Regions from separate parts of the Roseibium sp. HPY-6 genome, predicted to be linked through region 1. Evidence: riboswitches for the same ligand, from Rfam matches in the RefSeq annotation. Region 1 holds a riboswitch; the other holds the start of a gene.

Region 1 (5,996 bases):
CCGTTGATGTTTCGGGCCCAGGTCCAGGATGTGATGTCGGCGATCGTGTAGTCGTCCCCCATGATGAAAGTGCGGCCGTCGAGCTGTCCGTCGAGGACTTTCAGGAGCCGTTTAACCTCATCCCGGTAGCGTTCGAATGGTCGGCGATCCTCATACTCCCTGCCGGCAAACTTGTGAAAGAAACCCAGCTGGCCGGTCATGGGTCCGAAGCCGCCCATTTGCCACATGACCCACTGGATCGCCTGATATTTTTCGGCCGGATCTTCGGGCAAGAATTGTCCGGTTTTCTCGGCAAGATAAATCAGGATCGCGCCCGATTCCCAAAGCGCCAGCGGTTTGCCGCCGGGTCCATCCGGGTCGACAATGGCGGGGATCTTGTTGTTCGGATTGAGTGAGAGGAATTCCGGTGTCATCTGGTCGTTGGTGCCAAAATCGACCTTGTGTGCCTCATACGGCAGTCCGGTCTCCTCCAGCATGGCCGAGACCTTGATGCCGTTCGGTGTCGGCAACGAGTACAATTGAAGCCGGTCGGGGTGTTCTGCAGGCCATTTCTTGGTGATCGGGAAATCGGACAGGACGCTCATGGTGATCTCTCTGTTTTTTGCCCCGGCACCTCCTGCCAGGATCCCGAAGCTCATATAACACTCAACACTTCAGTTTAAACCCATCGCCGAGTTGCGATGAATAGAATTGTTCTTCAAACGCAATGCGCCTATACCTGCCGCTGCCGCAGACGCAAAGGAACACTCCCATGACACAGGATCACGAGGCGCGGATCGAGCAGCTTGAAATCGATCTGGCTCATGCCAACCGCACGATCGATGATCTGAACACCATGGTTGTCGAGCAAGGCAAGCAAATCGATCGTCTGACGCGGCTGGTATCCCAGATGACGGATCAGGTAGAAGAACTGGCAGAACAGGTTCTTCCCGCCCACCAGATCGACAAGCCGCCGCACTATTGAGCCGGCGAAATGCGCAAACGTCCTTGTCGTCTTTGATCCATGACATGGATACCGCACCGCGAGTGTCTAAACTTGGGGCAACTCACTCAGGTGCATGATGCGTTCCCTTCGATATCCCGCTCTCTTTCTTTTTCTTGCTGCATGTGTTGCAGCACTCGTTTTTTGGGGAACCCGTCCACCTGAAGCGACATTCGCTCAGCCTTTCAAGGGACGCGCCGCGGAGATTGTGTATGCAACCGCTGTTGTGGAACCGGTCAGATGGGCAAAAGTAACGAGCATTATCCGCGAACGCGTTATCTCGCTTTGCGGCTGCGAGGGCATGGAAGTCAAGCAGGGTGACCAGATCGCGGAACTGGACAGCGGTGATGCACGGGCAACGCTTGCAGAACTTGAGGCGCGGCTGGCGTTGGCACAATCGGATCAGGAGCGCGCTTTTCAACTTCTTGAGCGACGCGTTGTCAGCCAGCAGGTTTTCGACAAGGCACAAAACGAGGTGATCCGCATGAATGCGATGATTGCCGCTCAGAAGGAAAGGCTGCGGGACTATGTGATCACCGCACCGATGGATGGCATCGTTCTGCGTCAGGACGGTTCTGTCGGGGAGGTTCCCGAGCCGGGTGAAATCCTGTTCTGGATCGGACAACCCACGCCGCTTCAGCTTGTGGCGGAAGTCAATGAAGAAGACATTCCGAAGGTGACGAAAGGCCAGCTTGCACTCATTCGATCAGACGCCTTTCCGGACGAGGACCTCGCGGCAACGGTGTCGCGCATCACGCCCAAGGGTGATCCGGTCCTGAAAAACTACCGTGTCTATCTCGATCTGCCGGATGACACACTTCTTCTGATCGGAATGACAACGGAGATCAACATCGTCACAAACGAAAAAGACGATGTGCTGCTGGTGCCGCTGGCTGCCTTTGACGGTTCGACCGTTCAAGCACTGGACGAGCAGGACCGCGTAACCTTTGTCACTGTCAAGACCGGCATTCGCGGAACAAGATCGGTCGAAGTCCTTGAAGGGTTGAGCGAAGAAAGCCGCGTCCTGCTCCCATTCCGGGGGGACCTTGCCGAGGGCGACAAGGTCGCACCGGTAAGCGGAGGTTCGGGCTGATGATGCTCCTGAAAATCGCTGCAACGCACGTTCGCAACCGGATGCGGCAAACCGTGGTGTCGACGCTGGGTGTCGCGCTCGGTGTCGGTTTTTCGGTTGCGATGGCAAGCCTCATGGAGGGTTCCCAGCGGGATTTCATGACAACGCTGATCGAGGCGATACCGCATGTGGAGATCCGGGATGAGCAGCGCGCGCCCGCCCAACAACCGGCAACCGCGCTTTACGATGCTGTCGCGTTTCACGGATTGCGGCCGCTGGAGGATCTGCGTGGCATTCGCAACCCCACCGAAGCAATAGCTTCCTTACGCGAATGGGTGCAGGGCGAATTCGCGCAACGGCTGAGTGGTCAGGCGGTTCTTCGCTACAGCGGCCAGGACATCGGCATGACGCTTGTTGGCGTCGTTCCCGGACGTGAACTGTCGGTCTCCAAAATCAGCGAAGATATGCGACTGGGGAGTTTTAAAGCGCTCGATACGACTTCAAACGGCCTGGTGATCGGACGCAAGGCCGCCGACCGCCTCGGTGCCGATCTGGGCGATACCGTTATTCTGACGTCTGCGGGCGGGATTGCAAAGCGGTTCAAGATTGTCGGGTTGTTTCACACAGGTGTTACGACGAGCGACGAAGGGCTCGCCTATGCACCTCTCAAGGCCGTTCAGATCCTGCTTGAAAAACCCAATATTATCAATGGCATTTCCATCCGCCTTGCCGATATCGGACAAGCGAATGCCATCGCAGCACGTGCAGAGCGTCAGTTGGGCTACAAGGCAGTTTCCTGGGAGGAAGCGAATGAAGGGCTCATGGAGGCTTTCGTCGTTCGCAACGCCATCATGTACACGGTCGTCGGCGCAATCCTCGTTGTTGCCGGGTTCGGGATCTTCAACATTGTGTCCACGATCGTCCACGAAAAGGCTCGTGATATCGCGATCCTGAAGTCCCTCGGGTTTCCTGAAAGGGACATCCAGCAGATTTTCGTGCTGGAAGGTCTCGTCATCGGCATTCTTGGTGCGATTGTCGGATGTCTGCTCGGGTTTGGTTTGTCGAGTTATCTGGCCACCGTGAAATTCGAGGTCACAACGGACATCGAGATGACCAGACTTCCGATCCACTTTTCCTATCTTCATTATGTGCTTGCGTGTTCCTTGGCTTTGTTTTCCTCGGCGGTAGCGGGTTTCATTCCTGCCAGAAAGGCGGCAAAGCTCAACCCGGTGGACATCATTCGAGGCGCGACATGACTCCCGCCGCAGCGCTACAAAGCGAAACTGACGGTAGTCTTCTGGAAGCCAAGGGTCTGACCAGAATTTTGCCCGCTGTCGTTCCGGTCACGCTCGTTGAAGACGTCAACTTCAAGATTGAACAAGCAGAGTTTGTTGCGATCACAGGCCCATCCGGCTCCGGAAAATCGTCCCTGCTCTACCTGCTCGGATTGCTCGACCGCCCGACAGCTGGAGACATGCTGATCGAAGGCACCCGAACCGCAGATCTTTCGTCTGCCGATTTGGCCAAGTTGCGACTTCAGAAAATCGGCTTTGTCTTTCAGTTTCACTTTCTGCTGCCGGAATTTACGGCGCTTGAAAACATCCTGATCCCGATGCAGAAACTCGGTGCCCTTCCCGTCAGGAGCCAGATTGACCATGCAAAGGGTCTCTTGGCCGATCTCGGCCTGGAAGATTACCTCAACCGCCGCCCGGCGCAGCTATCGGGCGGCCAGCGCCAACGTGTCGCTGTCGCGCGCGCGCTTGCCAATTCGCCGGACCTTATCCTGGCCGATGAACCGACCGGAAGTCTGGATTCCAAGGCCACCGAACAGGTTTTTGACAGCCTGCAATCGATCGTCAAAAGGCAAAACACAACGGTTGTTGCCGTCACACACGATATGGAGCTGGCGTCACGGATGAAGCGAAGAATTCATCTCGTGGATGGGCGCGTGGACTATGATCGCCGTCAGCCGTAAGGACGAAATCAACTTTTTGCGGGTAGCTTGCAAAGCAGAAAAAGTCATGTCATAAGCCCCTCATCATCAAGAGAAGGGCTGGCGCCCTCGCCAACCTGCCAAACCGGGCAAGGTGGTTTCCGCAACAGGGATGCGGCCGGATGGAACCTCAAAGAGGCGTTCCGGCAACAAAGCGGTTTGATTGCATGCGCCAGTCCTCCTCGGGAAACCGATGGAGGATTTTTTGTTGAGTGAGCCTATTTCCGGACGAGCGGCGTTCCTTGTCGAACACCACCAGGCGGTGAAAGCAACTTTCGCCGATACGACTGTCTGGCTGAAGGCTGCTGAAGACTGCGTGATGATGCGCATCAAGAGCCGGAGGATCATTGGCGGTCTTCCGAGGCACAAAGCGCCCTTGTCGCGGGAGCAGCGGATCGACCGCCTACAGAACCTGTTACAACTTTGGGCTTGCGGCTGCACCAGTGCGCTCGACGAAGACCTGTTTGCAGATATCCTGAACAGACGTGAGCCTTGATCTCAGCTCGTGCTCAATTGGGCACGGGGCGTGGCCGCCCGCCATCGTCAACCGATACGAAGGTGAAATGAGCTTCCGTTACCTTTTCACGGTGGCCGTAGCGGTGCCGAAGCGCCCAGGCTTCGAGCCTGATTTCCATTGATGTGTTTCCAACCTTGACGACATCGGTGTAGACGCACAAAACGTCTCCGACGTGAACCGGGCGGATAAACTTCATCCGGTCGACAGCGATGGTCACCACCCTGCCCTCGGCCCGCTGACCGGCAGCGATCCCTCCGGCAAGGTCCATTTGCGACAACACCCAACCTCCGAAGATGTCTCCGGCCGCGTTCGTGTCAGCCGGCATCGCCATTGTGCGAAGGGTCAATTCGCCCGACGGCTTGTCCTCTTCGTTGCTCACGCTTACTCCTCCGTTACAAGTCATGAAAAGACTAACGGGAGACAGGCAGATCACAAGCTCTTCTTGTCAGATCACCAGCATCAGGATCGCCATGATCCACAGCGGAAGTGGCGCGGCAATCCAGATCAGGAGGATCGGCAGGCCGCGTGGTAGGAATTTCGAGACCGACATACGTTTTCCTTTCTAGCTGAACACCGGCATCTCAAACACGGTCAGGACGACGAGTGCTGCCATACCGGCGAAAAAGGCAAGTTTAGCGCTGCCGATCAGTGTCCGTCCGGCAATATCGAGTTTCGGCAGGGGCAGGTCTTTGGAATCCAGATACATCGATGTCAGCATCAGCGTGAACACGGTGAACCAGACGACCACGAGGGCTTCCGCCAAAAGAACAATTGCTACCAGCATGCTCCGCTCCATTCAGAGTGTTGCGATGTCAATTCAGGAGGAGGCATGGAACCCGCATGCCCGAATGTCGCGAGCCAGAGGCTCTGTGCGATCCGTTCGGCAACGGCAATAATCTCGTCGGCGATTTCCGGTACGAAGAGTTCGCGCACAACCGGACGGAACACAGACAGCCAGTCCGCATAGTCCGAACTGACGACCTCTTTCAGTTTCAAATGAGCAGGTACCGGTTTGCCTTTGTACGCGCCGTTCTTCAGCAGAACCGACTGCCAGAAGGCCTCCATCTTCGGCAGATGATCTTCCCATTTGCCATCCAGCCGCTTGTTGAAGATGTCACCCAGCCGCGGATGCTCACGAATGCATCTGTAGAACGTATGAACCATGACCTGGATCGCGTGCACATCTACCGTCTCATACCGGCGCAGCCGATCTCCTGTATCTGAGACCGGACGAGGGCTGAGCTTGTATCTGTCGGCACCGGATATGGGACTTTCCATCACTCTCTCCATAACATTCATTTAAAATGCATCTTTTAAATGCCACATGCCGCAGTTAAAATCAACATCTCAAATGAATGTTTTATGGGACCCTGCCATGCGCCTCAGTCAGGCCAGTGATTTTGCCTTGAGAATTCTGATGGCCACAGGTCAG
Region 2 (5,996 bases), 320 kb from region 1:
CAGCCATGCAGGAGGAGCATGAAGCCGAAGCAGATGCCAACCGCCAGGCGATCCACGACGACACGGGCCTCATCCTGGAAGAGGTCAAGGCACTCAGGGAAGAACTGCGGGAGTTGCGGGTCAAGGTCGCCGAAAAATCGTCGTGAGGACCGCGTCCAGCGCCTATGTCGCCTGCTGAGCTTGCCTTTCCAGTAAACGCATGATTTGTCGGAACATATGGCAGGCGAAGCAAAAGGCACAATAGCAGCGGGCCATCAGCTGACCGCTGAAGCGGGAGCTGAAATGCTGCGCAATGGCGGCAACGCCCTTGATGCGGCAATCGCCGCGCTCGCGATGGCGTGCGTGTGCGAGCCGGTTCTGGCTTCGCCGGGCGGCGGCGGATTCGCGATAATCCGCAGCGGTCGGAGCGGAGCAACCACGCTGCTCGATTTTTTTCCTCAAACGCCTCGGCAACAACGCGGCGACATTGCCGACGGCTTTCACAGCATCACCGCAGATTTCGGGTCGGCCACGCAGGTTTTTCACATCGGACCTGCGACTGTCGCCTCGCCGGGCTTTTTTGCAGGTCTGACGGCACTCCGCGAGGCGGGCGCTACGTTGCCCTTTGCCGACCTCTTTGCGCCGGCGATACACGCGGCAACGTCCGGGCACCGCATAACCGCTTATCAGTATTATCTGTCGACCGTGGTGCGGCCGATCCTGACTGCGACGCAGGCTTCTGCAGACCTGTTTGCGCCTTCAGGCGATTTGCCGCGCGTCGGATCGGTCTTTCAAAATCCCGGCCTTGCGGAAATGTTCGAAGAATGGGCGCGCGGAGGCTGGCTGCACTCAGGGATCGCGGGTCAAATCCTTCAGGAGCAGAAGCGTGGCGGCCATCTGCGCCGTGCGGACTTGGAAGGCTATGAGGTCGTCGCGCGTGAACCACTTCGTATCGCGCTAGACGGCGCTTCGGTTTTCCTAAATCCGCCGCCGGCCGCTTGCGGCGCATTGATCCGTTACGCGTTGACCCATCTTGAGCGATGCGACATGCCAGCCATGGCAACGGCTCTGCAGCTGACCGATGAAGCCCGCCGATTGGTCCGCGGAGACCTCGCAAGGCTCCTGGACCGGCCCATGCGCCAGAAGGGAACAACCCACATCTCAACAGTCGATGCCCAGGGAAATGCCTGCTCAGTGACGGTCTCGAACGGTACTGGCAATGGTGAGATCGTTGCCGGGTATGGCTTCATGCTGAACAACATTCTTGGAGAAGAGGATGTGAACCCGCATGGATCGCAAGACTGGCCGACGAATGTGCGCCTGGCCTCAATGATGTGCCCGACGCTGATCGAGACAAAGGACGGAAACCTGATCGCTCTCGGGTCCGGCGGGTCCAGTCGAATCCGTTCGGCAATATTTCAGGTTGTTGCGCGCTTGTGTTTGGGGCAGGCCGGACTGAAAGAAGCGGTCCGTGCACCGCGCCTTCACATTGAAAATGGACATCTGGATGTTGAGGCGATTGAGGCCGGTATTGATATTGAAGAATTGAAAAGCCTCTTTCCCGACCATCGTATCTGGGCGGAAAAGAACATGTTCTTCGGCGGCGTACATGCCGTCAGCGCCGATAGCCGTGGCTATTTTTCGAGTATCGGAGACGACCGCCGGGAAGGCGCCGCCGTGATCGTCGATTGAACTCAGGCGCGGTACTCAGATGTCTCAGCTTTTAAGGTCGATCAACTAGCCGACTTCAGCTCTCCAATCATACTCGCACAAACTCTCCTTGGTCTTCCCGGCCAAGCGCAGCGCGAGCCGGGACCGGAGAGGCAGGGCCCCGGCATTTTGAGCGCATGTCCTCGGCTGCCCGATCCCGGCTCGTCCTCCGGACGTCCGGGATGACGGTGGTGGGATGTTTTCAAGTGATTGATGCGCTTGCAGAACCGGTATCGAGGATTACCTCTTTCACAGCTCCTTTCTGTCAACGGGAAGCGGATGCACAAGATGAAAAGTCAGTTTTCTTCAAACCCGCAATAACAAAGTGCGCGCAACCCCTGAGCGTGAGCAAGCTCAACAAAACCCTCCGTCGTCTTCCCGGCCAAGCGCAGCGCGAGCCGGGACCGGAGAGGCAGGGCCTCGGCACATTTGAGCGCATGCCCTCGGCTCCCTGATCCCGGCTCACCCTCCGGGCGTCCGGGATGACGATGGTGTAGGGTTGAGGGCAAAAGGATGCAGGCGCTGCCGGTCTAGAAAACAAGCCGCGTCCATCTTTGCCTCTGGAGTGTTGATGTTAAGGTTTACACGGCAATCACGAAAGGACGCTAAAGCTTTGCCAGTGCCTCTTCCGGGCCTTCAACGGTCAGTTCTACACCGGTCTCCGTATAGTTCCGCGCAACGACCGTCAGGCCGAGCCTCTCTATCCTTCGCTCCAGCTCGGAGCTTGCCGCAAACGTTGCGTTCAGTCTTCTGCTCGTGATCTTCTGGAACGGCACGAGATCCGCATTGCCGATAGCATCCTGAGCAGCGCCGGAATAGGCGCGCGCAAGTCCGCCGCCACCAAGTTTGGTACCACCGAAGTAACGCACAATCAGAACGGCGCAATTGATCAGATCGGCGCCCTGAAGCACGCGCAAAGTCGGCATACCTGAAGTTCCGGCCGGTTCGCCATCATCCTTGCCGCTTTCCTCGATCCGGCCGTCATCCAGCAGGCGGCGATGCGCGGTAACGATGTGGTTGGCTTTCCTGTGCTCCTTGCGCAGCGAGTCGAGGCGCTGGTCGAATTGTTGGATCGGCATCAGAAACGCCAGAAAGCGGGACTTCCGGTCCTCCAGAAACCCCTCATATTCGCGCGTGACGGTCTTCAGGGGCATGGCGTCTTACGACGGCACCCGGAAGTGTTTCGACAGTTTCAGTGCCTGGCCCTGGTAGTTCGAGCCGATGCCTTCGCCGTAGAGCGTGACCGGCCGCTCCGCCATGTGCTCATAAACGAGCCGGCCGATAGTCTGACCGTGTTCGACGATAAAGGGAACGTCGTGGGAGCGGACCTCGAGCACGGCCCTGGATCCGACGCCGCCTGCGTCTGCGTGCCCAAACCCGGGATCGAAAAAGCCGGCATAGTGCACCCGAAATTCCCCAACAAGCGGATCGAACGGCACCATTTCGGCGGCAAAATCCGGCGGCACATGGACCGCCTCCTGGCTGACTAGGATATAGAACGCGTCCGGATCGAGGATCAGTTCACCCTTCTGGCGCCGGTAAATCGGTTCCCAGAAATCAAGCGGATCCTGGGCTCCGACTACATCGACGTCAATGAGCCCGGAATGATGCTTGGCGCGATAGCCGATCAGGCTGTCCGGGCCGTTTCCTTCAAGGTCGATCGACAACTGCACACCGCCGCCGATGCGCTCGTTGCCGCCGCTCATCAGCGTATGGGTCCGGTGCACGTCCTCAAGGATGGCATCGGCAATCAGCGAATGACCACGCCGGAAACGGATCTGGCTGAGGCGTGACCCGCTGCGCACGAGGATCGGAAAGGTGAGGGGTGAAATCTCCGCATAAAGCGGACCCTTGTATCCGGCCGGAACCGTGTCGAAGGCAAGGCCATTGTCGGTGATCACGCGTGTGAAAACGTCAAGACGACCGGTCGAACTCTTCGGATTTGCGGTCGCTGAAATGTCTGATGCCAGGGCAAGGCTTTCCTGAAGCGGCACGATATAGACACAGCCGGTTTCCAGGACTGCACCGTCCCTGAGGTCGACCGTGTGAAGTTTCAACTCTTCCAGGCGGTCGGCGACGCGGATTTCGGGGCCAGGCAGAAAGCTGGCACGAACGCGAAAAGCCACCGCGCCGAGGCGAAGGTCCAGACTGGCGGGTTGGATCTGCCCGGAAACAGGGGCTTCATCGGCCGAAATTTCACCGGCGGCGAACATTTCGCGAATGATCCGCTCCGGTAAAATCCCGCTTGCTGCAAGGGTTGCGCTTCCGTTCAAGGCCTCGCCGGTTGGCACGTTCATGAAGAATTCCCGTCTTTTGTCCTTAGAGGAATCCTTAAAGGATAGGTTGGCCCGCGCCAACAGGCTTTGTCGGTTCACGAGAACTTTCGCTGAAGATGATTGACCGCAGCAAGGTTTTCCCTTACCACGGAGCCATTCCGTGGTGATTTGGGCCGGCCGGCTTGCAGCCACGTTAAATAAATCGCTAAAAAAGGCCGGAGGTGCGAACCCCGGTCTTGAGGCTGGGGTTTTTTGCGTTTGGAGCGAACAAGACAATGACTGAGTCCACCACCAAGAACTGGCGTCCTGCAACCTCTTTGGTTCACGGCGGTACCATGCGTTCGCCTTTTGGTGAAACCTCGGAAGCCATGTATCTGACCCAAGGCTTTGTCTACGACAATGCCGAGGCGGCGGAAGCGCGCTTCAATGGCGAAGACCCGGGCTTTGTCTATTCCCGCTATGCCAACCCGACCGTTTCCATGTTTGAAGATCGCATCAAAGCGCTTGAAGGTGCGGAAGCTGCGCGTGGTACTGCGAGCGGCATGGCCGCGGTGAACCTTGCCCTGATGGCGTCAGTCAAGGCCGGCGATCACGTGATCGCGGCAAAAGCGCTGTTCGGCTCCTGCCGCTACATTTGCGAAACACTGTTGCCGCGCTTTGGCGTCGAAAGCACGCTCGTCGACGGGACGGATATCGAACAGTGGAAGGCGGCGGTGCGACCGAACACACGCGCGCTTTTTTTGGAAAGCCCGACCAACCCGACGCTGGAAGTCATCGATGTTTCAGCGGTCGCGGAGATTGCAAAAACGGCCGGCGCGCGCCTTATCGTCGACAACGTGTTTGCCACCCCGCTTTACCAGTCACCGCTTCAGCTTGGGGCCGATGTTGTTGTCTATTCGGCAACGAAGCATATCGATGGCCAGGGTCGATGCCTTGGCGGTGTGGTTCTGTCCGATGAAGAATGGATCGTCGACGAAGTCATGCCGTTTGTGAAGCATACGGGTCCGCATATGAGCCCGTTTAACGCCTGGGTCCTGATGAAGGGCCTTGAAACGCTTCCGATCCGTGTCGCGCGACAGACCGAGAGCGCGGGACAGATTGCCGATTTTCTCGCCGGCCAATCCAAGGTCAAGCGGCTGATCTACCCCGGGCGGGACGACCATCCGCAGGCGGATCTGGCCAAGCGGCAGATGCGTGCCGGTTCGACCATGGTGGCCCTGGAAATCGAAGGCGGCAAAGAGGCGGCCTTCCGCTTCACCAATGCGCTGGACATCATCCGGATCTCCAACAACCTTGGCGATGCGAAAAGCCTGATCACCCATCCGGCAACAACGACGCACCAGTCGATCGGTGAAGAAGCGCGCGCCGAACTCGGTATCACCGACGGCATTTTGCGGCTGTCGGTCGGGCTGGAAGATCCGCAGGATCTGCTGGAAGACGTCGAAAAAGCGCTGAACGCGGTCTGAGGTGATGCTCAGGCAGGGAGAATGAAACCCTGCCTGAACGGTGATCGTCAATCGAACGTCTGCCGAACCGGGCGGACGCTGTCGTCGAAGGGCACATGGCGTCGTCGAAAGGTTGAACCCTCGACGCATTCGGCTGCGCTGATCCGGTCCATTCGGAAGTGCCGGAAATCCTGGCGCGACGGGTCCCAGGCGACCAGATACCAGAGCGGCGGCAGGATCAGCATGGCTTGCGGCTCCACATGCCGCGTCGTCTCAGCGCCCTTCGCGTCCCTATAGCGGAAGCGCAGGTGCAAGCGATTGAGAAAGGCCGGTTCAAAGGCCGGCAGAAGCGCGGGGTCCATTGTTCCCAGATCGGATATGTCGACCTCGGGAGCAAGCGGTCCGACGTAGAGACAATCCAAAAAACGCCGTAAATCCCGAACCTTGTCCGAAGGCAGAGCTTTCTCGATCTTGGCAAGAGCCGCGTCTGCAAGACCCGAGAAGGGAAGGGTGCCGGCAGCTCTCATGCTTGCAACGCTGATCAGAAGCGCGAAGACCTCAGCGACTGAGAGACGCGCAGTGGTCT

Evidence for each region. A riboswitch is a leader RNA that binds a small molecule or an ion and turns the genes downstream of it on or off. The one in region 1 is predicted to bind S-adenosylmethionine.
Region 2: another riboswitch for S-adenosylmethionine. It lies ahead of ABVF61_RS18175 (O-succinylhomoserine sulfhydrylase); the one in region 1 lies ahead of ABVF61_RS16690 (hypothetical protein).

The regions. Positions count from the first base shown of each region.
Region 1 is NZ_JBEWCD010000002.1:1,150,166-1,156,161, reverse strand. It holds gene ABVF61_RS16715 (glutathione binding-like protein) at 1-584, opposite strand, end outside; gene ABVF61_RS16710 (SlyX family protein) at 752-964, shown strand; gene ABVF61_RS16705 (efflux RND transporter periplasmic adaptor subunit) at 1,062-2,075, shown strand; gene ABVF61_RS16700 (ABC transporter permease) at 2,075-3,310, shown strand; gene ABVF61_RS16695 (ABC transporter ATP-binding protein) at 3,307-4,029, shown strand; SAM-I-IV-variant riboswitch at 4,088-4,211, shown strand; gene ABVF61_RS16690 (hypothetical protein) at 4,256-4,543, shown strand; gene ABVF61_RS16685 (acyl-CoA thioesterase) at 4,557-4,895, opposite strand; gene ABVF61_RS16680 (hypothetical protein) at 5,127-5,348, opposite strand; gene ABVF61_RS16675 (group III truncated hemoglobin) at 5,339-5,842, opposite strand; gene ABVF61_RS16670 (RrF2 family transcriptional regulator) at 5,940-5,996, shown strand, end outside.
Region 2 is NZ_JBEWCD010000002.1:1,468,292-1,474,287, forward strand. It holds gene ABVF61_RS18155 (ion transporter) at 1-146, shown strand, start outside; gene ABVF61_RS18160 (gamma-glutamyltransferase) at 217-1,671, shown strand; gene ABVF61_RS18165 (YigZ family protein) at 2,295-2,843, opposite strand; gene ABVF61_RS18170 (2'-deoxycytidine 5'-triphosphate deaminase) at 2,850-3,986, opposite strand; SAM riboswitch at 4,116-4,196, shown strand; gene ABVF61_RS18175 (O-succinylhomoserine sulfhydrylase) at 4,241-5,431, shown strand; gene ABVF61_RS18180 (helix-turn-helix transcriptional regulator) at 5,479-5,996, opposite strand, start outside.